2 regions of the Cellulosimicrobium sp. NPDC055967 genome follow, and region 2 is predicted to be linked to the other one. Evidence: riboswitches for the same ligand, from Rfam matches in the RefSeq annotation. Region 2 holds a riboswitch; the other holds the start of a gene.
The links. Region 2 has a riboswitch for FMN ahead of ribD (bifunctional diaminohydroxyphosphoribosylaminopyrimidine deaminase/5-amino-6-(5-phosphoribosylamino)uracil reductase RibD). Riboswitches for the same ligand answer to the same signal wherever they lie in the genome.
Positions count from the first base shown of each region.

Region 1: another riboswitch for FMN. It lies ahead of pnuC (nicotinamide riboside transporter PnuC); the one in region 2 lies ahead of ribD (bifunctional diaminohydroxyphosphoribosylaminopyrimidine deaminase/5-amino-6-(5-phosphoribosylamino)uracil reductase RibD).

Region 1 is NZ_JBHJYJ010000020.1:4,236-18,385, forward strand. Features, by position in the region: gene ACFC2L_RS18430 (hypothetical protein) at 1-5, shown strand, start outside; gene ACFC2L_RS18435 (hypothetical protein) at 176-439, shown strand; gene ACFC2L_RS18440 (polynucleotide kinase-phosphatase) at 470-3,238, opposite strand; gene ACFC2L_RS18445 (3' terminal RNA ribose 2'-O-methyltransferase Hen1) at 3,235-4,758, opposite strand; gene ACFC2L_RS18450 (TetR/AcrR family transcriptional regulator) at 5,051-5,818, shown strand; FMN riboswitch at 5,980-6,105, shown strand; gene pnuC (nicotinamide riboside transporter PnuC) at 6,257-6,952, shown strand; gene ACFC2L_RS18460 (hypothetical protein) at 6,984-7,655, opposite strand; gene ACFC2L_RS18465 (VOC family protein) at 7,665-8,009, opposite strand; gene ACFC2L_RS18470 (acyl-CoA dehydrogenase family protein) at 8,206-9,447, shown strand; gene ACFC2L_RS18475 (acetyl-CoA C-acyltransferase) at 9,564-10,796, shown strand; gene ACFC2L_RS18480 (hypothetical protein) at 11,000-11,128, shown strand; gene ACFC2L_RS18485 (hypothetical protein) at 11,113-11,400, opposite strand; gene ACFC2L_RS18490 (NUDIX domain-containing protein) at 11,410-11,901, opposite strand; gene ACFC2L_RS18495 (RidA family protein) at 12,122-12,517, shown strand; gene ACFC2L_RS18500 (phosphatase PAP2 family protein) at 12,580-13,302, shown strand; gene ACFC2L_RS18505 (phosphatase PAP2 family protein) at 13,302-13,997, shown strand.
Region 2 is NZ_JBHJYJ010000004.1:143,460-157,609, forward strand. Features, by position in the region: gene ACFC2L_RS07315 (GNAT family N-acetyltransferase) at 5-601, opposite strand; gene rpe (ribulose-phosphate 3-epimerase) at 654-1,322, shown strand; FMN riboswitch at 1,539-1,664, shown strand; gene ribD (bifunctional diaminohydroxyphosphoribosylaminopyrimidine deaminase/5-amino-6-(5-phosphoribosylamino)uracil reductase RibD) at 1,822-2,943, shown strand; gene ACFC2L_RS07330 (riboflavin synthase) at 2,943-3,578, shown strand; gene ribB (3,4-dihydroxy-2-butanone-4-phosphate synthase) at 3,626-4,993, shown strand; gene ribH (6,7-dimethyl-8-ribityllumazine synthase) at 4,990-5,457, shown strand; gene ACFC2L_RS07345 (phosphoribosyl-ATP diphosphatase) at 5,531-5,794, shown strand; gene hisG (ATP phosphoribosyltransferase) at 5,904-6,758, shown strand; gene ACFC2L_RS07355 (PH domain-containing protein) at 6,820-7,314, shown strand; gene ACFC2L_RS07360 (DEAD/DEAH box helicase) at 7,408-9,318, opposite strand; gene ACFC2L_RS07365 (CDP-alcohol phosphatidyltransferase family protein) at 9,720-10,346, shown strand; gene ACFC2L_RS07370 (DUF881 domain-containing protein) at 10,343-11,314, shown strand; gene ACFC2L_RS07375 (small basic family protein) at 11,311-11,643, shown strand; gene ACFC2L_RS07380 (DUF881 domain-containing protein) at 11,640-13,064, shown strand; gene ACFC2L_RS07385 (FHA domain-containing protein) at 13,242-13,724, shown strand; gene ACFC2L_RS07390 (MerR family transcriptional regulator) at 13,721-14,150, shown strand, end outside.

The sequences.
Region 1 (14,150 bases), on a different contig from region 2:
GCTGATGCGCGAGGCGTGGCCCGCGCGGCCCACGGGGAGGCACCCTCGTCATCCGGAGGTCGCACCCCGGTGGACCGCAGGATCCACCGGACGGGCGACGCGCCGGGGGCGGGTCGGCGGGAAGACTGGCGGTACGGCGTCGGGCAGCGGCGCCACAGACCTCCGGAGGTGCTCCGTGACGACCCCGACCCCCGCCCGGGACGCTGCGTCCCCCGAGCAGCTCCCCGAGCCGTCCCCGACGCAGCCCTCCGTGCGTGCGGCCGCGCGCGGCCTGCGCGTCACGGCGCGTCGCGGTGCCCGACGGCGCGAGGTCGACCCCGCGCCGCGCCCGGCCGTCCCGCCGGTCGAGCGGGCGAACGGCTGGCTCGTCGCGGTCGCGGTGCTCGGTGCCGCGGTCCTCTTCTCCGTCCTCGCGATGAACGCCTTCATGGGCAGCTGACGCCCCGCGCACCGCGCGTCATCGTCGCCGTCACAGGCGCGGGTCGACGGGCTCCGACTCCAGCGCCAGCACCGCGAACACCGGCTCGTGGACGCGCCAGGTCGGCTCACCGCGCGCCACCCTGTCGAGCGCCTCGAGACCGAGGGCGTACTCCCGCAGCGCGAGGGACCGCTTGCGCCCCAGCGACCGCTCGCGCAGCCGTTCGAGGTTGCGCTCCTCGGTGTACTCGGGGCCGTAGATGATGCGCAGGTACTCCCGGCCGCGGACCTTGAGCCCGGGCTGCACGAGCCCGCCGCCCTTCCCGGGCGCGCCCCGGCGCCGCACGAGGTTGGCGACCGGCTTGACCACCATGCCCTCGCCGCCGGTCGCCGTGAGCTCCTCCCACCAGGCCGTCCCCTCGGCGCGCGACGCGTCGTCGGCGAGGTCGACGACGACGCGCCGCGTCGTGCGGAACAGCGCCGGATCCGCCGCGACGAGCCGGTCCGCGACGTCGAGGTGCCACAGGTGGTCGCGCTCGGCGTACGTCGTCCCGACCGACTCCGCGGACCCGGATCGCGCGGACGTCCCGCTCGCAAGCACCTGGAACGGCGCGACCTGCACGCCGCGCAGCGGGTCGGACGCGGCGTCGCCGTCCACGGCCGCGCCCGTGTCCCAGCGGTAGCGCCGGTACGTCTCGACGAACAGCTCGGCGTCGGTCGACCGCCGCGCGGTCCGACGCCGGAGCTCGCCCACGTCGACGCCCCGCGCCTCGGCCGCGGCGAGGGCCGCGAGCGCCGACGGCATGACGGCCCGCGCGGCCGCCCCGACGCTCGCGTACTGGTCGCGCAGGAGCTGGTCGGCCTTGAGCGACCACGGCAGGACCTCGGCGTCGAGCAGCACCCAGTCGGCGCCGAGCGCGTCCCACGTCCCGGCCGCGGCGAGGGCCGCGGCGACGCGCCCGAGCAGCAGCGCCGTCGTCGGCTCGTCGAGGAACGACCGCCCGGTGCGGGTGTGCACCGCGCCGGGCGCGTCGATCCCGAACCGCTCCGCGACGACGCGCGACCCGTCCGCCGACCCCGAGTCACGCGCGACCAGCAGAACCGCTCGCGACCCCATGTGCTTCTCCTCGCACACGACCCGGTCGACGCCGTCGCGCGCGTACGCGGCGAACGCGGCGTCGGGGTGCTCCAGGAGGCCGGGCAGGGTCGAGGTCGCGACCGGGCTCATGGTCGGCGGCAGGTACAGGAGGAGGCGCGGGTCGACGGCGAACCGGCTCATGACCTCCAGCGCGCCCGCCGCCTGCTCCTCACCGACGGTCACGCGCCCGTGCGTCGCGGTCTCGACGGCGCGACGCCCGAGCACGTCGGCGACGGAGAGCAGGTCGGGCTCGCGCGTGGACGCCCCACCGGTGCCCGAGTCCTCCGGCAGGAACGGGCGCGCGGGCGCGTAGTACTCGCGCGCCGCGGGGACCTGCACCACCTCCTTCTCCGGGTAGCGCAGCGCGGACAGCCTCCCGCCGAACACGCACCCCGTGTCGAGGCACATCGTGTTGTTGACCCACTCGGCCTCGGGCGTCGGCGTGTGCCCGTAGAGGACCATGGCGCGACCGCGGTAGTCGTCCGCCCACGGGTAGCGCACGGGCAGGCCGAACTCGTCGGTCTCGCCGGTCGTGTCCCCGTAGAGCGCGAAGCTCCGCACCCGGCCCGACGCGCGCCCCTGGTAGGACTCCTTGAGCCCCGCGTGCGCGACGACGAGCCGGCCGTCGTCGAGCACGAGGTGGGAGACGAGGTCGCGGCAGAACTCCGCGACCTCGCGCCGGAACTCCTCGGGCTCCGCGGCGAGCTGCGCGAGCGTCGTCTCCAGGCCGTGGGAGACCTTGACGTCGCGACCGCCGAGCGCGCGCACGAGCTTGTGCTCGTGGTTGCCCGGCACCGCGAGCGCGTGCCCCGCGCGGACCATGCCCATCGCGAGCCGCAGCACGCCCGGGGAGTCGGGCCCGCGGTCGACGAGGTCGCCGAGGAAGATCGCGCGCCGGCCCGCGGGGTGCGCGGCGTCGACGGGCCGGCCCGCGTCGTCGCGCACGACGGCGTAGCCCAGCTCGCCGAGGAGGGTCACCAGCTCGTCGAGGCAGCCGTGCACGTCGCCGATCGCGTCGAACGGGCCGTGCTCGTCGCGACGGTCGGTGAGCAGCGGCGTGCGCACGATCCGCGCGGCCGCGACCTCGTCCTCCCCGCGCAGCACGTGCACGGTGCGGAACCCCTCGCGCTGCAGGCTCTTGAGCGACGACCGCAGCGCCGCGCGCTGCCGCTTCACGACGTGCGCGCCGAACCCGCGGTCCGCGCGCGCCTCGTTGCGCTCGACCGCGACCTTCTCCGGCACGTCGAGGACGATCGCGACGGGCAGGACGTCGTGGGCGCGCGCGAGTGCGACGAGGGTCTTGCGGGCCTCGCGCTGCACGTTCGTCGCGTCGACGACGGTGAGCAGGTTCGCCTCGAGCCGCTTGGACACGATGGTCTCCAGGACCTCGAACGCCGCCCGGGTGGCCGCCTGGTCGTTCTCGTCGTTCGACACGAGGCCGCGGCACACGTCCGACGACACCGTCTCGTACGGCCCGAAGTGCTCGCGCGCGAACGTCGACTTCCCCGAGCCGGAGACGCCGACGAGCACCACGAGGCTCGACGCAGGCACCCGCAGGTCGCGCGTCGCCCCCACGCTCTCGGTCGCGGGCTCCGTCGCGTTCTCGGTCGCGTTCTCGGTCGCGGGCTCCGTCGCGTTCTCGGCCGCGGGCTCGCTCGTCCGCGCCGTCATGGGCTCGCTCATCGGGCCTCCTCCCCGTCGCGCGTGCCAGGTGCTGCCGCGGTCGGCGCGTCATGCTCGACGGGCCCCTCCGGCACGAGGGTGAGGACGACCATCTGCGTGGGCGCCCCGACCTCGGGGGCGAGCGGCCCGACGTCGCGGTGCTCGACCGCGTATCCGTACCGGCCCGCGACGAAGGCCGCCCACGCGCGCAGCTCCCCGCGCGTCCACTCGAACCGGTGGTCGGGGTGCCGCACCGGGCGTCCGCCAGGCCCGTCGAGCAGGTTCGGGTAGTGCACGTTGTACTCCGCGTTGGGCGTCGTGACGACGACGGTGCGCGGTCGCGCGTGCCCCAGCACCGCGTGCGCCAGCGCGTCCAGGCGCGACGGGTCCACGTGCTCGACGACCTCCATGAGAACCGCGGCGTCGAACCCCGTGAGCCTGTCGTCGGTGTACGTGAGCGACGACTGGAGCAGGCGCACGCGCTCGCGCTCGGCGTCGCTCGCGTCGTGCAGGCGCAGCCGGGCGGCCGCGCGCTCGAGCTCGCGCGCGGAGACGTCGGTGCCGAGGACGCGCGTGAACGTCCGGTCGGCGGCGAGGCGGCGCAGGATCGCACCCTCGCCGCAGCCGAGGTCGACGACGGTCCGCGCGCCGACCTCGTGCAGCACCCCGAGCACCGCGTCCGCGCGCTGCCGGGCGAGCGGCGGCTCCGGCACGTCCGCCCCGGGTGCCGTCGCGCCGTCGGGCGAGACCCCGCCGTCGGGCTCGGCCGCGTCCGGGGTCGAGGCGCCGTCGAGCGCGGCGAGGCGCGCCGTCGCGTCCTCGACGTAGCGGCGCTGGTGCGCGAGGTAGCGGCGCAGGATCTGCGCGCGCTCGGGGTGGTCGGCGAGCCAGCCGCCGCCCGCGCGCACGAGCTTGTCGACCTCGTCCGTGGAGACCCAGTAGTGCTTGGCGTCGTCGAGCACGGGCAGCAGCACGTAGAGCTGCGCGAGCGCGTCGGCGAGCCGGCGCGTGCCGCGCAGGCGCAGGTCGACGTACCGCGACGTGCCCCATGCCGGGACGGTCGGGTCGAGCGGCTCCGCGGTCGCCGTCACGTGCCAGCCCAGCGGCTCGAACAGCCGCCGCGCGAGGTCAGCCCCGCCCCGGCACGGCAGCGCGGGGACGTGGACGTCCAGCGGGAGCTCGACGTCGGGCAGCCCGGGCCGAGCGTCGCACCGGCCCGCCATCGCCGTCGCGAACACCTTGCCGAGCGCGACCGCGACCATCGACGACGCGGCGTAGGGCCGGTCGTTGACGTACTGCGCGAGCGCGAAGGCGTCCCCGCCGCCGAAGCGCTTGTTGCGGACGATCCCCACCGGGTCGACCTCGAGCAGCAGCGCGACCTCGCACCGCTCCGCCGTCGCCTCGGGGTAGAACACGTGCGCGCGGCCCACGGGCAGGTCGAACACCTGCGCACGGTCCGGGTGCTTGTGCAGCAGGAACCCGAGGTCGGTGGCGTCGTCGAGCGTCCCCGGGGACGCCGTCGCGGCGAGGGTCACGAGCATGGCCGCCATGGTGCCATCCGACGGCGGGCGGGGCACCGGGATTGTGGACGACCGCGCAGCCTGTGGACGTCCGAAGTTTCAGCCCCTCCGCCCATCGACGCGGGCGCCCCGGAGGTCTACCGTCGAACCACGGGCGCCGCTGCCCACGGCACGCGCCCGGCCAACGTCCAGCCGGCGGTCACACGTGGTCGCCACGGCCGAGAGCGGCCCTCGGGCCCGGAGGACGACCAGCGGGAGCGACGGCGCTCCGCCGGAAGGGGCGCGTGAGCGGGACCGGTGTACCGTCCGGTGCATGACCGACGTCCGCAGCCGCACCCACGCCCAGGCCGTCGACGCAGCGATCGAGCTCTTCACCCGCAAGGGGTACGAGCAGACGACCGTCGAGGAGATCGCCGACGCCGCCCAGGTCAGCCGCGCCACCTTCTTCCGCCGCTACGGCTCCAAGGAGGACGTGGTCTTCGCGGACCACGAGCTCCTGCTCGACGAGGTCGTCGTCATGCTGGCCGCGACCCGGCCCGTGCCCGACGCCGACGGCCGGCTCACGCCGGACCCCGCCGTCGACCCGTACGTCGAGGTCTGCCGCGCGGCGCGGCTCGTGTTCGACCACCACGTCGGGCAGCGGGAGACTTCGCTCGCGCGGTGGCAGCTCCTCCAGCAGGTGCCGGCGCTGCGCGACCGCGAGCTCGTCACGACGCACCGCTACGAGCGGGCGTTCACCGCGTACCTGCGCGACGCGCTCCCGCCCGACGAGCGCCGCTCCACCGCGTCCATCGCGTTCGCCGCGTCGGTCGTCGCCGTGCACAACGCGCTCCTGCGCCGGTGGCTGCGCTCCCCCGACCAGGACCTGCGCCCCCAGCTCGAGGAGGCGTTCGCGGACCTGCGCCGCGCCGCCGTCGGCCGGTACGCGGCACCCGACGACGCCGCACCGACCGACGGGCGCGGCCCCGGGGACGGCACGCCCTCCGGGCGACGCGTCGTCGTCACGGTGGTCGACGCCGGGACGGACGCGCAGGGCGTCGCGGACGACGTCGCCCGCGCCGTCCGCGACGCCCTCACCTGACCGGTGCTGGCCCCGAGATAGCGACGTCCCGCCGAGATAGCGACGCACGACCTCCTGGGACCGCGGATCGCCGCCGGGCGTCGCTATCTCGCGAGAGGTGCGCACGCACGGTGGCGGGGAATGCGCCGGTAGCATCGGCGGTTGCAGAACGCAGTACGCACGAACGTGCTCCGGGGTCGGTGCAATTCCGAGCCGGCGGTGACAGTCCGCGACCCGCGCCCACGCGCGGTTGACCTGGTGGAACTCCAGGACCGACGGTGACAGTCCGGATGGGAGGAAGCACGTGCGGCGCGGCCGTCCTCGGCCGGGCTCTCACGAGCCCGCGCGACGGGGCGCGGCCTCGCCGTGGTGAGCGACGCCGTCGGGCCGCCCTGGGCGCCCGGCCCGCCGCCCGCCCTCACCCCGGAGCCACCGTGCCCGGGAGGACGAGGACATCCGATGGACCTGATCCACGCGCTGTTCGACGCGCAGCTGACGATCGGCGACCAGCACCTGCTGTGGCGCGAGATCGTGGGCAACGGGTTCGGCCTGGCGTCGGCGCTGGGCGGCATGCGGCGCAAGGTGTGGGCGTGGCCGGTGGGCATCGTCGGCAACCTGCTGCTGCTCACGGTGTTCCTCGGCGCGGTGTTCGCGACCCCCAACCCCGTGAACCTGCTCGGCCAGGCCGGGCGGCAGGTCATGTTCGTCGTCGTGTCGGTGTACGGGTGGGTGCAGTGGCGCCGGACCCAGGCCCGGCTCGGCGAGACCGACGCGGACAGCCACGGCGTCGCCGTCGTGCCGCGCTGGGCGTCGTGGCGTCAGCGCGCGTTCCTCGTCGTCGCGCTCGTCGGCGGGACGGCGCTGCTCACGCCCCTGTTCCGGGCGCTCGAGTCGTACGAGCCCGTCTGGGCCGACGCGTGGATCTTCATGGGCTCGCTGCTCGCGACGTACGGCATGGCCAAGGGCTGGGTCGAGTTCTGGCTGATCTGGGTCGCGGTGGACGTCGTGGGCGTGCCGCTGCTGATCTCGGCCGGGTTCTACGCGTCCGCGTTCATGTACGTGTTCTACGGCGCGTTCACGCTCGTCGGGTTCTTCGTGTGGTGGCGCGTCAACCGGCGCGCGACGGCTGAGGCGGCGGCGGGCGCGCCCGCCTGACCTGGGTGCCTGCGGCCGGGGCAGCCGCGGGTCAGTCCTCGAACAGCATCCGGTCCGACGGCGCGGTGCGGCTCGCGCGCAGCGCCGGGTCCGTGCACAGCGCCTCGACGAGCTCCTCGCTCCCGCCCACGTAGGTCGCGGCGGCGTCGATCTCGGTCCCGACGAACCACGACCTGTCCTCGGGCCACCACAGGTTGGGCGGCTGCTCGTGGTCGCGGAAGACGCCGACGTCGGCGAGGGTCCCCGTCCACAGGTGGTACTCGCGGTGCGGGAGCAGGAGCATCGGCGCGGCCGGGCGCTCGACGAGCGTCGGCGCGAGCTGCTCCCACGCCTCGGCGACCGCGCGCTCGATCTCCGCTGCGGTCGGCCGCGGCTCGTCCTCGGGCCACCCGACCAGCGGCGCTGCGCCCGAGCTCGCGCGCGGGTCCGTGCCGTGGTCGTAGAGGAACGCGTGGCCCGTCCACAGCGCGAGGTGCACGGGCTGGTCCCCGGTGAAGGCCGCGAGCGCCGCGGCCAGGGCGTCGGTCCGCGTCGCGAGCGTGTCGTCGTCGTCCCAGCCCGGGTGCGGGACGCACGCGTACGCCGCGTAGCCGCGCGGGACCGTGCCGTCGACGCGCGGGCCGAACTCCCCGAGGCGCGGTGCGATCCACGCGCCCAGGGAGGCGTCGTCGTCCCAGGTCACCCGGCCGGCCGTCGTCGTCACGCGGGAACCCTACGACGGGAGCGCGCCGCTGAGCCCGACCTCGTTGCCGTCCGGGTCGCGGAACACGGTCTTCACGACCCCGCCGTCGTACGTCTCGCGGCGGTCCGGCTCGATCCCCCGCTCCGAGGCCGCGGCGAGGAACGCGTCGACGTCGTCGCGGAACACGGTGACGACACCGTGGCCGGCGTGCTCGGGCACCTGCTCGACGACGAGCCACCGGTGCTCGGCGAGCTCCCAGACGGACTCGGTGGGCGTCGCGACGAACGTCGGGTCGGACCCGAGGAGCCGCACGTACCAGTCGCGCGCCGGGTCGTGGTCGCGCACGTGCATCGTCACGAACAGGTCGAGGGCCATCCCTCGACGGTAGGACGAGGGCCGCGGGGCCGCACGGCGTCACGGATCCGATGCGATACGCCGTCTCAGATTGACTGATACCCGGTATCGCTGCACTATGGGAGAGACCGCCGCCGACGCCGGGCCCGCACCCGGGGACCCGCACCGGAGCCGGTCGCGCACGACCGACCGCAGCCGCCCTCCCAGGGGAGCACCGATGCCCACCACCCCGATCATGCCCGGAGTCACCGAGCCCACCTACGACCTCGCGACCCCGCTCGACCTCGACTACGCCGGCGCGTTCGCCGACGCGACCGAGGAGGACCGCGCCCACCAGCAGCGCGTCCGGCAGTTCGTCCAGGACGAGGTGCTCCCGGTCATCGACGACTACTGGGAGCGCGCCGAGGTCCCGTTCGACCTCGTCAAGCGCATGGGCGAGCTCGACCTCCTGCGCGACGGCGTCGACGTCGATGGCCGCCCGCGCGTGAGCCTGCTCGGCGCGGGCCTCGCCGCGATGGAGATGTCGCGCGGCGACGGCTCCGTCGCGACGATCTGCGGCGTCCAGGGCGGCCTCGCGCTGCGCAGCATCCAGATGCTCGGCTCCGACGAGCAGCGGGCGAAGTACGCCGAGCCTATGGCGCGCGGGGAGATCCTCGGCGCGTTCGCGCTCACCGAGCCCACCCACGGCTCGGACTCCGTCTCGCTCGAGACGACGGCGCGCAAGGAGACGCGCGACGGCGTCGAGGGCTACGTGCTGAACGGCGAGAAGAAGTGGATCGGCAACGGGTCGTCGGGGCACGTCACGGTCGTGTGGGCGCGCCTCGTCGGCGACGACGGCGACGGCCAGGTCCACGGGTTCGTCGTGCCGCAGGACACCCTGGGCTACACGGGCACGACCATCACCGGCAAGGTGTCGCTCCGCGCGATCTGGCAGGCGCACGTCGTGCTCGACGACGTGTTCGTCCCCGCCGAGAACGCCCTGCCGGGCGCGCGGTCGTTCAAGGACACCTCGCGCGTGCTCTTCGCGACGCGCCTCGGGGTCGCGTGGGCCGCCGTCGGGCACGCGGTGGCGTGCTACGAGGCCGCGGTCGCGTACGCGAAGCAGCGCGTCCAGTTCGGGCGCCCGCTCGCCGCGAACCAGATGGTGCAGGAGCGCCTCACCCGGATGCTCTCGACGATCACGCAGCTCCAGCTCCTCGTCGCGCAGATGACGCGGCTCGACGAGGCGGGGACGCTCACCGGCCCGCAGGCGTCGCTCGCCAAGTACACGTGCACGCGCGGGGCCCGCGAGGTCGCGGCGAGCGCGCGCGACCTGCTCGGCGGCAACGGGATCCTGCTCCAGAACCGCGTCGCGCGGCACTTCGCGGACATCGAGGCCCTGCACACGTACGAGGGCACCGAGTCGGTCCAGGCGTTGATCGTCGGTCGTGACATCACGGGCGTCTCCGCGTTCGTCTGACGGTCCCGAGGGCGCACGCCCTCTCCCCCGCTCCCCGGCGCCGCTCGCCCCTCCTCGCGGCGCCGGGGCTCCCTCCTGTTCGCCCCGTCTCCTCGCCCTCCCCGGATCGGAGTCCCATGAGCACCGACGCCAGCCCCCTGCCCGACGCCGCCGCCGTCACCCCCGAGGACGAGGTCACCCCGGTCCTCCTGCACGGCGCGCGCACCCCGTTCGCGCGCTTCCGCGGCGCGCTCGCCTCGCTCTCCGCGGCCGAGCTCGGCGCGCACGCGATCCGGGGCGCGCTCGCGGCCGCGGGCGTCGCGCCGGAGCAGGTCGACACGGTGATCGTCGGGCAGGTCGTGCAGGCGGGTGCCAAGCAGGGCCCCGCGCGCCAGGCCGCGATCCTCGCGGGCCTCGGCTGGGACGTGCCCACCGTGACGATCAACAAGCTGTGCCTCTCGGGCCTCACCGCGATCATCGACGCGGCCCGCCTGGTCCGTACGGGCGAGGCGAGCGTCGTCGTCGCGGGCGGCCAGGAGTCCATGACGAACGCACCGCACCTCGTCGTCGGGTCGCGCTCCGGGTTCGCGTTCGGGGACGTGACGATGGCCGACTCGCTCACGCACGACGGGCTGAACGACCCGTTCAGCGGCGAGGTCATGGGCGAGCTCACGGACCGCGGCTGCGCGACGCGCGGCATCGGCCGCCCCGAGCAGGACGCGTTCGCGCTGCGCTCGCACCAGCGGGCCGCCGCGGCGCGCGACGCCGGGCGGCTCGCCGAGGAGATCGCCCCCGTCGAGGTGCCGCAGCGGCGGGGCGAGCCGGTCGTCGTCGAGCACGACGAGGGCGTGCGCGCCGACACGACGCTCGAGGCCCTGGAGCGCCTGCGCCCGGCCTTCGTGCGGGACGGGACCATCACCGCCGGGTCGAGCTCGCCCCTGTCCGACGGCGCGGCGGCGGTCGTCGTCGCGAGCCGCGCCTTCGCGAAGCGCAACGGCCTGTCGTGGCTCGCCGAGATCGGTGCGGCGGGCCAGGTCGCGGGGCCGGACGGCTCGCTGCACTCCCAGCCGTCCCGGGCGATCGAGGCCGCCGTGCGGCGCGAGGGGATCGCCGCGGCCGACCTCGACCTCGTGGAGATCAACGAGGCGTTCGCCGCCGTCGCGCTGCAGTCGATCGCCGACCTCGGCATCGACGCCGACGTCGTCAACACCGACGGCGGCGCCATCGCGCTCGGTCACCCGGTCGGCGCGTCGGGCGCCCGGCTCGCGCTGCACCTCGCGCTCGCGCTGCGCCGCCGTGGGGGCGGCGTCGGCGCGGCGGCGCTGTGCGGCGGGGGCGGGCAGGGCGACGCGCTGATCCTGCGGGCCTGACGCCCTCGCCGGGCGCGGCAAGGCCCCGCCGCACGCACTTGCCCGAGCGAACCACCCGACCCTGGTGCACGATGCTGCACCAGGGTCGGCGCGTTTCGGCCGCCGCGGTGTGACGCAGATCGCGCCGAGGTCGGTCGAAACCGCGTCATGGATCGCGCCGGGCGCGGTCTCTCTCCCTGAACCACCCCGACGAGAGGACCGCCATGACCACCGTGACCGAGGCAGCCCGCCGCACCGCGAGCCGCGCGCGCCACTCGCACCTGTCCGCCGCCGCCGTCGTGCTCGTCGGCCTCGCCGCCGGGTTCGCCGCGGCGCCCTACCTGCTCGGCTGAGCCGGGCCGCCGTCCGGGCCGTCCCGTGGGCCCTCGCCGCGGAACGAGTCGACGAAGCCCCAGACCGCGCTCCCGACCCCGCTGAGGCAGAGGATCGAGACCAGCGTGAGCATCAGCGCCTCGGCGACGTCGCCCGCGACCCAGCCCTGGACCGCGCCCGCCACGACGAAGGGGCCGACCAGCGCGCACAGCACCAGCACCGCGACCGCCCACCAGCGGCGCCGCCGCTGGTTGCGCGGCGGCTTCGAGAGTCCGTAGTGATACAGCGCCACGCCCGGAGCCTACGGCTCGACGGCACGGTCGCGGGCGTGCGCCAGCTGCTCATCGAGGCGATCGAGCAGCGGGACCTGGCCCGCGACGACGAGGCCGCGAGCCCTCGCGAGCGGGAACCAGCCGGCCCGGTCGAGCTCGGGGAACTCCTGCATCCGCCCCGAGCGCGGCGGCCACTCCAGGGCGAACGTGTTGCTGGAGATCGCCGTGACGTCGAGGTCCGCCTCCCGTGCCCACGCCGCGACGAGCTTCCCGGCCCGCTGGCGCACGGTGCCGAGGTCGAGGTCGGGCGCCTGCGCCGCCGGGGCAGGCACGCCGAGCTCCTCCGCGAACTCGCGCAGCGCCGCGGCACGACCCTCCTCCCCGGGCTCCACCTCGCCCTTGGGGATCGTCCAGCCGCCCGCGTCCTTGCGCGCCCACAGCGGTCCGCCCATGTGCCCGAGGAGCACCTCGACGACGTCGTCCCGGAACCGGTAGAGCACGAGCCCTGCTGACTGCTTCACCCCTCCTTCCTACACAGCCGACGGCGGGACGGCCCGTCGGGGGCCGTGCCCCGGGGTTCATCGTGGGCGGGTCGTGGTCCTGGGCGGGCGGCGGGGCCGGGCTCCCTTCCCGCCGTGGTCCTGGGTGGAGGCGGGGCTGGGCTCCTCGCCCGCCGTGGGCCTGTGGGTGGCCGCGCGTAGCGTCGGTCGCCTCAGGACCAGACCGCAGGAGGGGACGACCATGACCACGCCGAGCGTCACGCACCTCAACCCGCCCGGGCTGCACCGCAACCCGGCGTTCTCCCAGGGCACGATCGTCGAGACCGGTCGCACGCTCTACGTCGGCGGCCAGAACGGGACCGACGCCGAGGGCGCGATCGTCGAGGGCGGCATCGCGGCCCAGACCGCGCAGGCGCTGCGCAACGTCCTCGCCGTGCTCGCCGAGGCGGGCGCCGGGCCGCAGGACGTCGCGCGGCTCGCCGTCTACCTCGACCCGGAGGCCGACCTCATGGCGGGCTTCGCCGCCGTCGGCGAGGTCTGGGGTCCGCACCCCGCGGCGGTGACGGTCCTCCGGGTGGGGATCGGCCGGCCCGGTGCTCTCGTCGAGATCGAGGCGGTCGCGGCCCTGCCTGCCTGAGCCGCTCGGGCCGACACCCCTCTCCACGGGCGTACGGCCGTAGCCCCGGCTACCGTCCGGGGGTGCCCGCCGACCCTGCCCCGCACCGCTCGCTCGGGCGCGCCAGGAGGCGCGCCCTGGGACGGGCTGCGGCGTACGGGATCGCGGCCTCCGTCCCGGTGTTCGTGCTCGCGTGGCTCGTGCGCGCGGAGTCGGGGCTCGTCGTCGAGGCCGACCGCGCCGCCGTCGCCGCGGCGACCGGGTTCACCGGCGAGCGGCCCGCGTTCGAGCGCACCCTGCTCGTGGGGCAGGAGGTGCTCGCCGCGCGGTGGATGAACCTCGCCGCGATGGGCGTGTGCCTCTGGGCGTGGCGGCGCCACGGCCTCGGGACGCGGGCCGCCTGGGCGGCCGGGACGATCTGGGGCGCGTGGGCGCTCGGGCTCGGCGCGAAGGAGCTCGTCGACCGCGCGCGTCCCGTCGTCGAGGACGCGGTGACCGTCGTACCCGGGTCCAGCTTCCCGTCCGGGCACGCGATGAACGCCGCCGCCGTCGGGGTGAGCCTCACGGTGCTCGTGTGGCCGCTGCTCGGCCGTCGTGGCCGCGTCGCCGTCGTGGGCGGCGCGACCGCGCTCGCGCTCGTCACCGCGGCCGACCGCGTGCTGCTCGGCGCTCACTACCCGTCCGACGTCGTCGGCGGCATCCTCTTCGGCGGCGCCGTCGCGGGGGCGTCCGCCGTCGGCTACCACGGGTGGGCGTCCGCCCGGTCTGCCCGCTCTTCCGGCTCCGCTCCCAGGAACGAGGTCTGATGCATCCCTTCGTGCACCGCTACGAGCTCGACACGTCCCGGCCCACCGCGAAGGAGGTGCTGCGCGACGTCGGCCTCCGGGCGTTCCTCCCCGGCGCGGTCCTGTGGGTCCTCATCGTCGCGACCGGGTTCCTCGTGACGGGTCCGCTGGGCGACCTGCCCGGCGAGGTCGCGGTGAACCGGTGGCTCGAGCAGCGGCGCACGCACTTCTGGGACACCGTGACCGACCTGTTCTCGCTGATCGGGACCACCGAGTTCATCATCGGCGGGACGGTGCTCACGATCCTGCTCGTCTGGTGGCGCACGCGGCAGTGGTGGTTCGCCGTCGTGCCCGCGCTCGCCGTCGCCCTCCAGGCGCTGATCTTCCTCACGTCGTCGATCGTCGTCGGGCGCGAGCGGCCCGACGTCTCGCGGCTCGACGAGGCACCGCCCACGTCGAGCTTCCCCTCCGGCCACACCGGCGCGTCCGCGGCGTTCTACCTCACCCTCGCCCTGCTCGCGCAGCGCATCACGCACCCCGTCCTGCGCGTCGTCGTCACGGTCCTGTGCTGCCTCGTGCCGCTCGCGGTGGGCCTGTCCCGCCTCTACCGCGGCGCCCACGGCCCGGCCGACGTGGTGGTGGGCCTGGTCAACGGCGTCGTCTGCTGCGTCCTCGCCTGGAACTACCTGCGCCGCGACGTCCGCGCACAGCGCTGAGGGCGACGCCCACCGCGCGAGGTAGAGGGCCGGTCGGCCGAGGTAGAGGCCTGGTCGCGCGAAGTAGCGGCCCGGTCGCCCGAGCTAGAGGCCTGGTCGGTGCGCACTGTCCCCGGACGACGACGGCGGGCCCGGTCCTGAGACCGGGCCCGC
Region 2 (14,150 bases):
TGGGTCAGAGGGAGCGCTGGAGGAGGATCGTGTCGACCCAGCGGCCGTGCTTGAAGCCGACGGCGGTGAGGCGGCCGGTCTCGACGAAGCCGAAGCGCCGGTGGAGGGGGAGCGAGCCTGCCGCCTCAGGGACGTCGGCGACGACCGAGACGACCTGCCGGACGCCTGCGGAGGCGCACGCGTCGAGCAGCGCGCCGAGCAGGGCGGTGCCGATCCCGTGCCCGGCGTGGTCGGGGTCGAGGTAGATCGTGTCCTCGGCGGTGTGCCGGTACGCGGGCTTCGGGCGCCACGCGGACGCGTAGGCGTAGCCGGCGACCACCGGGTCGTTTGTGCCGTCGGCCCGGGGCCGCCCGGAGACCTCCGCGACGAGGAACGGCAGGCCGCGGGCGGTGACGTCGTCGAGCTTGCGCTCCCACGCGGGGACGTCCCAGACCTCCTCCTCGAACGTCACGCACGTGTCGCGGACGAAGGGCGCGGCGATCGCGGCGACGCGGCCGAGGTCGGCCCGCGTGGCGGCGCGCACCCGGACGTCCGCGGGGACCCGTGCCGGCCCTGTCGGCGCAGGTGGGCGTCGGGTCCCGGGGGAGGGGAGGCTGCTCACGGGACGAGCCTACGGGCGTCGGGGGCGGACGGAGGCACCCTAGGCTGGAGCCATGGCAGCCCTCATCGCACCGAGCATCCTGTCCGCCGACTTCGCGAACCTCGAGCGTGACCTGAACGCCATCTCGACGGCGGACTACGCGCACGTCGACGTCATGGACAACCACTTCGTGCCGAACCTCACGCTCGGGCTGCCGGTGTTCGAGCGCCTGGCGCAGGTGTCGCCGGTCCCGATCGACGCGCACCTCATGATCGAGGACCCGGACCGCTGGGCGCCGGCGTACGCGGAGGCCGGGGCCGCGTCCGTCACGTTCCACGCCGAGGCCGCTGCCGCCCCTGTGCGGCTCGCACGCGAGCTCCGGCGCCTCGGGTCCCGTGCAGGCCTCGCGCTGCGCCCTGCGACGCCCGTGGAGCCCTTCCTGGACCTCCTGGCGGAGGTCGACATGATCCTCGTCATGACGGTCGAGCCGGGCTTCGGCGGGCAGTCGTTCATCGACGGGACGCTCCCGAAGATCCGGCGGGCCCGCGAGGCCGTGAGCGAGTCGGGGCTGGACGTGTGGATCCAGGTCGACGGGGGAGTGTCGCGCTCGACCATCGAGCGGGCGGCCGACGCGGGGGCGAACGTCTTCGTCGCCGGGTCGGCCGTGTACGGGGCGGAGAGCGTGCCGGGAGAGATCCAGGCGCTGCGCGAGCTGGCGGAGGCGTCGGCGCACGCCCACTGACGAACGGAGGGGGAGCCCGCACGAGCCCGGGCTCCCCCTTCTCGTTCGGATAGAAATAGTGTGCCAAGCAGCCATCACCACCCCACCCCACCGAGATCCCTCACCACCAAGCACGGAGGGGAGGGGGTTGCCGGGTTCACGTCCGCTCGGCAGGCGGACGGGCCGGCCCCGGGGAATGCGCGAGTAGCATGCTCGGTTGGAAGCAGCAGTACGCACGAACGTGCTCCGGGGTCGGTGCAATTCCGAGCCGGCGGTGACAGTCCGCGACCCGCGCCCACGCGCGGTTGACCTGGTGGAACTCCAGGACCGACGGTGACAGTCCGGATGGGAGGAAGCACGTGCGGCGCGGCCACGCCCAAAGCGTGGTGCTCCGGCGACCCGTCGGAGCACCCGTCCGTGACGGCGACGGCCTCGCCGTGGTGAGCGACGCCGTCGGGCCGGTCCAGGCCTGACCCCGCCGCCCCCCTCACCCCGGAGCACGCGTGCCGGGAGGAGGACGATGGGCGAGCACCCCAGGACCCTGACGATCGACGCCGCGATGACGCGCGCGCTCGAGCTCGCGGGACACGGACCCGCGCACGGACCCAACCCCCGGGTCGGCTGCGTCCTGCTGGGGCCCGCCCCGCACGGCCGTGCCCTGCCCGACGGCGCCGCGCCCGGCTCGCTGGACCCGCACCCACGGCCTGTCCTCGCCGAGGGTTACCACCAGGGTGCGGGGACGCCGCACGCCGAGGCCGCCGCCCTCGCGGACGCGCGGGCGCGCGGCGTCGACGTCACCGGCGCGACCGCCGTCGTGACGCTCGAGCCGTGCGCCCACACCGGCCGCACGGGGCCGTGCGCGGACGCGCTCGTCGCTGCGGGAGTCGCGGAGGTCGTGCACGCCGTCGACGACCCGAACCCCGTGGCGACGGGTGGTGCGCACCGCCTGCGCGCGGCCGGGGTGCGCGTCGTGCGCGGCCTGCGCTCCGCCGAGGGCGAGGAGCTTCTCCGGGTGTGGCTGACGTCCGTGCGGCGCGGGGCCCCGTACGTGACGCTCAAGACGGCGACGACGCTCGACGGGTACGTCGCGGCCGAGGACGGCACGAGCCGCTGGATCACCGGGCCGGCCGCCCGCGAGCACGCGCACCGCGTGCGCGCCGAGGTCGACGCGATCCTCGTCGGCACGGGCACGCTCCTCACGGACGACCCGGCGCTCACCGCACGGGTGCGCACGCACGCCGCGAGCGCCGAGAGCCTCGCGGCGCACCAGCCCCTGCGGGTCGTCGTCGGGCTGCGGGGGATCCCGCCGACGGCGCGCGTGCGCGGGGAGGGCGGCGAGCTGCTGCACCTGCTGACGCGCGACGTCGGGCAGGTGCTGGAACGGCTCGGGGAGCGCGAGGTGCGGCACGTCCTCGTGGAGGGCGGTCCGACGCTCGCGACGGCGTTCCTCGTGGCGGGCGTGGTGGACGAGCTGCACGCGTACGTGGCCCCGGTGCTGCTGGGGAGCGGTCGGCGGGCCGTGGACGGGCTGGGCGTGGCGACGATCGCCGACGCGCACCGGTTCCGCACGGTCGAGGTGAGGCGGGTCGGGGACGACGCGCTGGTGGTGTCCAGGAAGAGCACGGAAGGACGGGACGGCTGATGTTCACGGGGATCGTGGAGGAGATCGGGAAGGTCCGGGACGTCGGGTTCCCGGGCGGCGAGGGGGCGGACGCGGTGCTCACGGTCGAGGGGCCGCTCGCCACGTCGGACGCGGCGCTGGGGGACTCGATCGCGGTCAACGGGGTGTGCCTGACGGTGACGAGCCTGGGGGGTGACGGATCGTTCACCGCGGACGTGATGCCGGAGTCGCTGCGCCGGACCGCGCTGGGCGACCTCGTCGCGGGTTCCCCGGTGAACCTGGAGCGTGCGGTGCGGGCGGACGCGCGGCTGGGGGGTCACGTGGTGCAGGGGCACGTGGACGGCGTCGGGACGCTCGTGAGCCGCGACCCGGGGGAGCGCTGGGACGACCTGGTGTTCTCGGCGCCCGCGGGCTTGACGCGGTACGTGGCGGAGAAGGGGTCGATCGCGGTGAGCGGGGTGTCGCTCACGGTGACGCACGTGGACGACGAGTCTTTCGGCGTCTCCCTCATCCCGACGACGCTCGAGGCGACGATCCTCGGCGGGCTCGTCCCGGGCGACCGGGTGAACCTCGAGGTCGACGTGCTCGCGAAGTACGTCGAGCGCCTGCTCGTGTCGGGCTCCGGTACCGGCGCCGTCGGCGGGAACGCGTCGTGACGGGCGCGGGGTCCGCGAGCGCCGCGGTGTCGGACGGTTCGGGAGGCGTGCGACTGGGGTCGGTGGAGGAGGCGCTGGCGGAGATCCGGGCGGGTCGTCCGGTGCTGGTGGCGGACTCGCCGGACCGGGAGAACGAGGCGGACGTGGTGTTCGCGGCGCGGGGGGTGTCGGCGGAGTGGGTGGCGTGGACGATCCGGCACTCGTCGGGGTACCTGTGCGCGCCGATGCCTGCGGTGCGGGCGGACGCGCTGGAGCTGCCGTTGATGGTGCCGCACAGCCAGGACCCGCGGCGCACGGCGTACACGGTGACGGTGGACGCGGCGACGGGGGTGACGACGGGGATCTCGGCGGAGGACCGGGCGCGGACGTTGCGGGTGCTGGCGGACCCGGCGTCGGGGCCGGTGGACCTGATCCGGCCGGGGCACGTGCTGCCGTTGCGGGCGGTGCCGGGGGGTGTGCTGCATCGTGCGGGGCACACGGAGGCTGCGGTGGACCTGGTGCGCCTGGCGGGGATGGGCGAGGTCGGGGGGATCGCGGAGCTGGTGCACGACGACGGGACGATGATGCGTCTGGGGGACGCGGCGGCCCTGGCGGAGCGGGACGGGCTGGTGCTCATCACGATCGCGGACCTGGTGGCGTGGCGGCGGGTGCACGACCCGGCGCCGGCGGCGGCTCCGGACGTGCCGGACCGGGAGTCGTTGGCCCGGCGGGTGCACCGGACGGCGGAGGCGGACCTGCCGACGGCGCACGGCCGGTTCCGGGTGGTGGGGTACCGGGATCTGCGGACGGGGGCGGAGCACGTCGCCCTGGTGCCGGCGGTGCCTCCGGCCGCGGGTGGTGACGCGGGCGCGGGGTCCGCGAGCGGCGTCGGGCCGGGAGGGGTCCCGGTGGTGCGGGTGCACTCGGAGTGCTTGACGGGGGACGCCTTCGGGTCGTTGCGGTGCGACTGCGGTCCGCAGCTGCAGGCGGCGATGGGGCGGGTCGCGGCGGAGGGCGGTGCGGTGGTGTACCTGCGGGGGCACGAGGGTCGCGGCATCGGGCTCCTGGCGAAGATCGGGGCGTACGAGCTGCAGGACGCGGGGCTGGACACGGTGCAGGCGAACCTGGAGCTGGGGTGGCCGGTGGACCGTCGGGAGTACGGGGCGGCGGCGGCGATCCTGGCGGACCTCGGGTTGTCGCGGGTGCGGCTGCTGACGAACAACCCGGCGAAGGTGACGGGCCTGGTGGCCTCGGGCATCGACGTGGTGGGGACGGAGCGGATCGAGGTGGGTCACGGTGAGCACAACCGGGCGTACCTGGTGACGAAGAAGGTGGCGATGGGTCACCTGCTGGACACGGTGGCGGTCCCGGACGGGGCCGTCCTGGTGGAGCCTGGCGACGAGCCGGGTGCGGAGACGAAGGAGGACGAGGGATGAGCGGGGCAGGTGCGCCGACGGTGAGGGTGGACGGGTCGGGGCTGCGGGTGACGGTGGTCGCGGCGAGCTGGCACACGGAGGTGATGGACGGCTTGCTGGCGGGAGCGCGCCGGGCGTTGGCGGCGGCGAATGTGTCGCACGTGAGCGTGGTGCGGGTGCCGGGATCGTTCGAGCTGCCGGTGGCGGCGGCGCGCGCGGTGGAGCACGGCGCGGACGCGGTGGTGGCGCTGGGGGTGGTGATCCGCGGGGGGACGCCGCACTTCGAGTACGTGTGCCAGGCGGCGACGTCGGGCCTGACGGACGTGAGCGTGCGCACGGGCGTGCCGGTGGGGTTCGGCGTGCTGACGTGCGACGACGAGCAGCAGGCGCTGGACCGGGCGGGCCTGGAGGGTTCGCGCGAGGACAAGGGCGCGGAGGCCGCGGAGGCGGCGGTCGCGACGGTCGTGGCGCTGCGCGACCTGTGACGGGGCGGCCGGGGCGTGCCCGCTGGGCGGACCGCGCCCCGGCCTCGCCCGGGCGGCGGATACCCTGGGGCCCGTGAAGACGTTCGAGTCCCTGTTCGCGGAGCTGTCCGAGAAGGCCACGACGCGACCTGCCGGTTCCGGCACGGTCGCGGAGCTGGACGCCGGCGTGCACGCGATCGGGAAGAAGGTGGTCGAGGAGGCCGCCGAGGTGTGGATGGCCGCCGAGTACGAGGGCGACGTGAAGACGGCGGAGGAGATCTCCCAGCTCCTCTACCACCTGCAGGTCCTCATGCTGGCGAAGGGTCTGAGCCTGCAGGACGTGTACGAGCATCTGTGAGCGGCCGTGCCGGTGAGCGTCCCCGCTCCCGGCCGCGAGCGCCGCTCGCCCCTCGCTGCTCCCTGCTGTTCCCCGCTCCCTGCCCGATCCCCTGAACGAAGGTCCTGTCATGCTGCGTATCGCCGTCCCCAACAAGGGGTCCCTGTCCGAGCCCGCCGTCGAGATGCTGCGCGAGGCGGGGTACCGCCAGCGTCGTGACTCGCGCGAGCTGGTGCTCGCGGACCCGGACAACGACGTCGAGTTCTTCTTCCTGCGGCCGCGCGACATCGCGGTGTACGTGGGGTCGGGCACGGTGGACGTGGGGATCACGGGCCGGGACCTGCTGCTGGACTCGGGCGCGGACGCGGTGGAGCACATGCAGCTCGGGTTCGGCGGGTCGACGTTCCGGTACGCGGCCCCGGCGGGCACGGTGACGTCGCTGGAGCAGGTGCAGGGCCTGCGGGTGGCGACGTCGTACGAGGTCCTGGTCGAGGGTCACCTGCGCTCGCACGGCGTGGAGGCCACGGTCGTGCACCTGGACGGCGCGGTGGAGTCGGCGGTGCAGCTCGGGGTGGCGGACGTCGTCGCGGACGTCGTGTCGACCGGCACGACGCTGCGGGGCGCGGGCCTGGCGGTGTTCGGCGACCCGATCCTCGTGTCGGAGGCGGTCCTCATCCGTCCGCGCGCGGTCGCGGAGGCGGACGTCCCGGCAGGGGTGGAGGTGCTGAGCCGGCGCCTGCAGGGCGTGCTCACGGCCCGCCAGTACGTCCTCATGGACTACGACGTGCCGGTGTCGCTCGTGGAGCGGGCGGTCGCGATCACGCCGGGCCTGGAGTCGCCGACGGTGTCGCCGCTGCACGACCGGGACTGGGCGGCGGTGCGGGCGATGGTGCGCCGCGACCAGACGAACCAGGTCATGGACGCCCTGTACGACGTGGGCGCGCGCGCGATCCTCGTGACCCGGATCCACGCGTCCCGCCTCTGACACCGCTCGCCCCCGGGGCGCGGCGCCGGTGGGCGTCGTGCGGGTGTGAGACGGTGGCGGCATGAGCACCGACCCGTTCCCTGATCCTGGTCTGCCGGGGGAGCGCCACGACGACCCGTACCGTCCGTTCCGGCCCCGGTTCGGCCTGGTGTCGGCGTGGGTGACGGGCGTCGTCGTGGTCGGCGGGTGCGTCGTCGTGGGCCTGTCCGCGACGGGCCCGCTCGGCACGTCCTGGGTGAACCGTCTCTCCCTGGCCGCGTTCGCGCTGTTCGCGGCGTGGCTGCTGTGGCGACTCGGGGGCGTGCACGCCGTCCCGACGCGCGGGGGGCTGCGGGTGCGCAACGTCATCTACACGCGCGAGCTGGTGTGGGCGCAGGTCGTGTCCGTCCGGTTCGGCTCCGGCGACGCGTGGGTGCGCCTGGACCTCGCCGACGGGTCGACGCTCGCCGTCATGGGGATCCAGCGGGCCGACGGCGCACGCGGGGACGCGGAGGCGCGCCGCCTCGCGGCGCTGGTCCAGGCGCACGGCGAGGCCCACGAGGGACCTCACGACTGAGGCGCGGCACGGGCACAGACAGGGACGGCCCCGGATCCAGCGGATCCGGGGCCGTCCGTCTGCTTGGCGTCGCCGGGCGGCGACGCGGGTGCGTCAGTACGCCGTGCGGTGGCGCGGCTTGCGCTCGCCCCGGTCGTCGGCGCGGTCGAAGCGGTCGCGACGCTCGTCGCGACGACCCGACGGGCCGTGACCGCCGCGCGGGCCGCGCGAGGCGGGCGCGCCCTCGTCCACGCGGATGCGCAGCGCCTTCCCGGCGACCCGGGCGCGGGAGATGCGGTCCATGGTCTCCGCGTCGAGCGGCGCGGTGATGTCGACGAGCGAGAACGAGGGGAAGATGTCGATCTTGCCGACGTCCGACCCGGCGAGGCCAGCCTCGTTCGTCAGGGCGCCGACGATGCCGCCGGGCATCACGCCGTCCTTGTGGCCCACGGACAGGCGGTAGCGGGTCCCGACGGCGTCGCGGCGGATGCCGCGCGTGCCGTCGCCCTCGCGGCGACCCGACGCACGGTCGCCGCGCGGGCGCTCGCCCGTGCGCTCGGTGCGGCGCGCCTTCGCCTGCTCGCGCGCCGCGGCACGCTCGGCCTCGAACCGCTCCTGCTCCTCGCGGGCGCGGGGGCCGTCGTCGCCGACCGCGAGCGCCGCCATGGCCGCGGCGAGGTCGACGGGGTCGACGTCGTGCTCGGCGAGGAACGTGCGCACCATGTCGGCGTACATGGACAGCCGGCCGGCCTCCTGGCGGGCCGGGACCTGGCCGAGGAGGGTGCGGACCTTGTGCGCGGACACGTCCGCGGGGGAGGGGATCTCCACCTCCTGCAGCGGGGTGCGGGTCGTCCGCTCGATGGCGCGCAGGCGTCCCCGCTCGTGCGGGGTGACGAAGCTCAGGGCCTCGCCGGTGCGCCCGGCGCGGCCCGTGCGGCCGATGCGGTGCACGTACGCCTCGGGCTCGCCCGGCAGGTCGAAGTTCACGACGAGGCCGATGCGGTCCACGTCGAGGCCGCGCGCGGCGACGTCGGTCGCGACGAGGACGTCGAGCGCGCCGGAGCGCAGGCGCTCGACGATCTTCTCCCGCTCCTTCTGCGCGACGTCGCCCGAGATGGTGGCGGCGGAGATGCCGCGCTCGACGAGCGCGGACCCGACCTCCTCGGCCGCGCCGCGCGTGCGGGTGAACACGATCGCGGCCTCGGCGTCGGACGTCGCGAGGACGCGCACGAGCGAGCCGGTCTTGTGCCGGAACGGGACGACGGCGTACGTCTGGCGCACGCTCGTCACCGTGGAGGACTGGCGGGCGACGGCGATCTCGACCGGGTCGGTGAGGTGCTCGTTCGCGACGCGGCGGATCGGGGCGGGCATCGTCGCGGAGAAGAGGGCGACCTGACGCTCGCGCGGGGCGCGGGAGAAGATCGTGTCGACGTCCTCCGCGAAGCCCATGCGCAGCATCTCGTCGGCCTCGTCGAGCACGAGGAAGCGCACGTCGTCGAGCACGAGGGTGCCGCGCTCGATGTGGTCGATGACGCGCCCGGGCGTGCCGACGACGACCTGCGCGCCGGCCGCGAGCGCCCGCTGCTGCGGCTGGTAGGGGGAGCCGCCGTAGACGGCGACGACGTCGACCTTGGGCAGGTGGGTCGCGAACGACTCGACGGCGTCGGCGACCTGCATCGCGAGCTCGCGCGTCGGGGTCAGGACGACGGCCTGCACGCGGCGCAGGGACGGGTCGATCGCGGCGAGCAGCGGGAGACCGAACGCGGCGGTCTTGCCGGTGCCGGTCTGCGCGACGCCGGTGATGTCGCGGCCCGCGAGGAGCGCCGGGATGGCCTCGGCCTGGATCGCGGACGGGGTGACGAAGCCGAGGTCGGCGACGGCGCGCTCCAGGGGAGCGGGCAGGCCGAGGTCGGCGAAGACGGGACCGGCGGGAGCGGCCGGCTCGGGGCGCGTGTGCTCCGCGCGCTCGGGGGCGTCGGCGGACTGGTCGAGGGCGTGCGAGGGCGCGAGGACGTCAGCAGTCATGAAAGGGTGAGGACCGTTCGTTTCGGGGTGTGGAGTGGCGTGCGGTCACCAGGACGGTTCTCGCAGGTCGCACTCCCGAACACACCAGGCCGGCCACCAGGACGATCAGGGACGATCGAGGGGGGACGGCCGCTCTCACGGACACACGCGGGACGAGCGACGAACTCCAGAGGTGTGCCCATCCTACCGGAGGGTGCGGTCGGGGAGCGGGCCGGGCCCGGTGACGTCCCTCACCGCGCCCCCGCTTCCCCGGGCGGTCGGGACGGGCGAAACGGGTGATTTCCGCCCGCGGCGGGCGCCGCGCCGCGAAATGAGGGTCCGGGTGCGGGGGCCCGGTACGTAGGATGGTCCGCGCGCGGCAGGTCGCCGCGACGGCGCGACGTGAGCACGGGGCGGTGGGTGTGTCAGCAGGGCAGCAGGTCAGCTCCCGCGTCCTGACCGTCCCGAACGTCATCAGCCTCCTGCGGCTGCTCCTCGTGCCCGTGTTCGCGGTCCTCATCGTGCGCGGCGACGACGTCTGGGCGCTGGTCGTGCTCGCGGTGTCGGGGGCGTCGGACTGGCTCGACGGCGTCCTCGCGCGGCGCCTGGACCAGGTGAGCCGCCTCGGGCAGATGCTCGACCCGGCCGCAGACCGGCTCTTCATCCTCGTCACCCTCCTGGGTCTCGCCTGGCGCGACGTCGTGCCCGTGTGGCTCGTCGTGGTCATCGTGGGTCGTGACCTGCTCCTCGTCGGGCTGCTGCCGCTGCTCGCGCGCCACGGGTACGGGCCCCTGCCGGTGAGCTTCGCGGGCAAGGCCGGGACGTTCGCGCTCCTGTACGCGTTCCCGCTCCTGCTCCTGGCCGAGATGCCGGGCTGGCCGGGCGACGTCGCCGCGGTCACGGGGTGGGCGTTCACCTGGTGGGGCGTGGGCCTGTACTGGCTCGCGGGCGCCCAGTACGTGCTGCAGACGCGCTCGCTCGTGGTGCGCGACCGGGCGGCCGCCGGAGAGAGCGACGACACCGGCACGACGACGCGGGAGGCGCCGTGAGCGAGAACCATCCGGACCCGGGCGGCGGCGCGCGCCGCGCCCCCGTCGACGCGTCGATGACGCTTCTCAACGAGGTCATGCACCGCCCGCTCGACCCCGGGTACGCGGACGCCGCGGCGCGCCGCGCCGCCGGGCAGTCGCCGCACCGCGGCCGCACGGGCACCGTGACCCTCGTCGCCCTCGCGGTCGTCCTCGGCGTCGTGACGACGGCGGCCGCCGTCGAGCTGCGCGCCCCGCAGCCGGGCGTCATCGCGGCGCGCGAGACCCTGGAGCAGGAGATCCTCGACCGGCAGGGCGCCGCCGAGGACCTCACCGCCCGCGGGGCGCAGCTGTCCGCGGAGATCGAGCAGCTCCAGGGCGCGGCGCTCACCGGCGCGAGCGCCGACGTGCTGCAAGGGCTCCAGGCGGAGGGTGCGCTGACCGGCACGCAGGCGGTCGAGGGCCAGGGCGTCGTCGTCACGCTCGACGACACGAGCGGCGGCCTGTCCTCCGACACCGTGGACTCGAGCTCGCTCGTGCACGACTCCGACCTGCAGCGCGTCGTCAACGCGCTCTGGGCCGGCGGCGCGGAGGCCGTCGCGATCAACGGGCAGCGCCTCACCGGGCTCTCGGCCATCCGCTCCGCCGGGGACGCGGTGCTCGTCGACCTGCAGCCCCTCGTCGGCCCGTACCGGGTCGAGGCGATCGGGGACCCGGACGCCCTGCGCACCTCGCTGCTGCGCTCCGGCACGTCGGACTACCTGCAGATCCTGGGGACCCAGTACGGCATCCGGTCGAGCGTGACGACGCAGAGCCGCCTCGACCTGCCCGGCCGGCCCGCGCCCACGCTGTTCTTCGCGGAGGCCCCGGCGGCGACCGTAGACTCCGACACGCCCGCCGGGAGCACCGACGGCACGACGGACGGCACGACCGACGGGTCCGGGACGGGCCCGGGACCGCACGAGACAGGGCAGGAGATCGTCGAATGATCGCAGTCGTCGGACTGGTGGTGGGCATCGTCGCGGGCCTCGTCCTGCAACCCACCGTGCCCGTGTCGCTGCAGCCCTACCTGCCGATCGCCGTCGTGGCCGCGCTCGACGCTCTGTTCGGGGGCCTGCGTGCCCGGCTCGACGGGCTGTTCGACGACAAGGTCTTCCTCGTCTCGTTCCTGTCGAACGTCGTTGTCGCCGCCCTCATCGTCTTCCTCGGCGACCAGCTCGGCGTCGGGAGCCAGCTCTCCACCGCCGTCGTCGTCGTCCTCGGCATCCGCATCTTCTCCAACGCCGCCGCGATCCGGCGCCACATCTTCAAGGCGTGAGCGTGACCCGCGACCCCCAGGACCCCCGCGACGCGGCCGCCGCCGACGTGACGCCGCACCCCACCCCGGACGACGCCCGCGAGCGCGCCGGCCAGACGGCCCACGGGACCGCCGCCGACGTCGTGCCCGCCCGGCCCGACCCGGTGGGTACGGACGAGGACCCGGTCGGGGCGGACACCGCGCCCGGGCCCGAGCATCAGCCCGAGGGCCAGCAGGTGCCCGCCGCCGCGCACACGACCACCGGCGAGGCGGTCGACGACGCTGCCGGCACGACCGACCCGGAGGCCGGCGACCCGGCGGACGGTCCCGCACGCGAGCCCGACGTCGCCCCCGAGGCGACGGACCGCGAGGTCGGCCACGACGGCGCCGTCGAGCAGGAAGGCGCCGTCGACGACGGCTCCTCGGGCGACCACGAGAGCGACGAGCCCTCCGCCGCCGCGGCCCCCGCGCCGGGCGCGGACCCCGAGGACGACCCGGCGAGCGCCGCACCGCCCGAGAGCGCCGACGGGGACGCGGAGGCGCCGGACCACGCTCCGGTCGACGCCGTCGCACCGGACGGCGACCCGCACCCCGACGCGACCACCGAGGGCACGACCACCGAGGGCACGACCGGCACCGACGCGTCGACGCCGGAGGAGCCGCCCGCGACGACCGGGACGATCGGCGCCGTGGGCCGCCACGGCGCCCCCACCCGGCCGGAGCCGCGCGGGCTGCGCGGGCTCGGCCGGGCGCTGCGCCCCCGCGCGTCCCGCTCCCAGATCGTCGTCGGCGTCCTGTGCGCGCTCCTCGGCTTCGCGCTCGTGGTCCAGGTGAGCCAGACGCAGGAGGACCAGCTCTCGTCCCTGCGCCAGAGCGACCTCGTGCGCCTCCTCGACGACGTCACGCAGCGCTCCGGCGAGCTCGAGGACCAGGTCTCCTCGCTCGAGTCGACGCGCGACGAGCTGCAGTCGGGGTCCGGGCGCGAGCGTGCCGCGCTCGAGCTCGCCGAGCAGCAGGCCGAGACGCTCGGCATCCTGTCCGGCCGCCTCCCCGCCGAGGGCCCGGGCGTCGAGATCGAGGTCGTCGAGGGCACGGAGGCGCTCGACGCGTTCGCGCTCTTCAACGTGCTCGAGGAGCTGCGCAACGCGGGCGCGGAGGCGATGGAGGTCAACGGGGTCCGCCTCGTGGCGAGCAGCTACTTCGAGGACTCGGCCGACGGCGTCGTGGTCGACGGGCAGACGATCTCCTCGCCGTACCGGTGGAACGTGATCGGCGACCCGTCCACGCTCGAGACGGCCCTCGAGATCCCCGGCGGCGCGATGGCGTCGCTGCGCGCGGACGGCGCGCGCACGACGATCACCCAGCGGGACCGGGTCGAGGTCGCCGCGACCGTCGAGCCCGGCGCGCCGCAGTACGCGACCCCGGTCCCCGCCGACGAGTGACTGCGGCTTCCCGCATCCCCGCAGGCCGGGGTAGGTTGGGACGACCGTGGGTCGCGCGCACCGCGTGACCTGCGGGTGTAGTAGTTTTCGAGCACGATTCCCGCACGACGGGGCCACGGCCCCGCGGTGCGGTGTTCCGAGGTCGAGCACGACGTGCGTGAGCCCCGAGGAGGCGAGATGAGTGTCCCAGGCGGTCCTGAGGTGCCGAACCGGGCGGGTAGCGACACGACGGTCAGCTTCGGCCGGATCGAGGCCCCGATCGAGGAGGGCGTGCAGCCCGGCGGTCTGAGCCCCGAGGAGCACGCCGCGGTCGCGGCCCTGCCGCGCCACTCCGCCCTGCTCATCATGCAGCGCGGTCCCGGGCAGGGGTCCCGCTTCCTCCTGGACGCCGAGCGCACCGTCGCCGGCCGGTCGGAGCGCGCGGACATCTTCCTCGACGACGTCACCGTGTCCCGCAAGCACGCCGAGTTCGTGCGCGAGGGCGAGCACTTCCTCGTGCGCGACGTCGGGTCGCTCAACGGCACGTACGTGAACCGCAGCCGCATCGACGCCGTCGCGCTCTCGACGGGCGACGAGGTGCAGATCGGCAAGTACCGGCTCACGTTCCACGCCAGCCCGCACGCGGGGGCACCGGCGGGCGGCACGGCCCCCCGGTCGTGAACGCCTCCACGGGCGCGGCGCACGCCACGGTCCCCGAGCCCGCCGACGGCGCGGAGCCGTGGCCGCAGGGGATCTCGCGTCGCGCGACCATGCGCATCTCCGACGTGCTGCGCGCGCTGCGGGCCGAGTTCCCCAACGTCAGCCACTCCAAGCTGCGCTTCCTCGAGGAGCAGGGGCTCATCGAGCCCGTGCGCACCGCGTCGGGCTACCGCCAGTACAGCCCCGCGGACGTCGAGCGGCTGCGGTTCGTGCTCGTCGAGCAGCGCGACCGGTACCTGCCGCTCAAGGTCATCAAGGAGCGCCTCGCCGCCCTCGACGCGGGCACCGACGTCGAGGTCCTCGCCCCGCGCCTGGCGACGAACGACGGCGAGCCCGGCTCGGCGACCGTCCGCCAGCGCTACACGGTGGACGCGCTCGTGTCCGCGG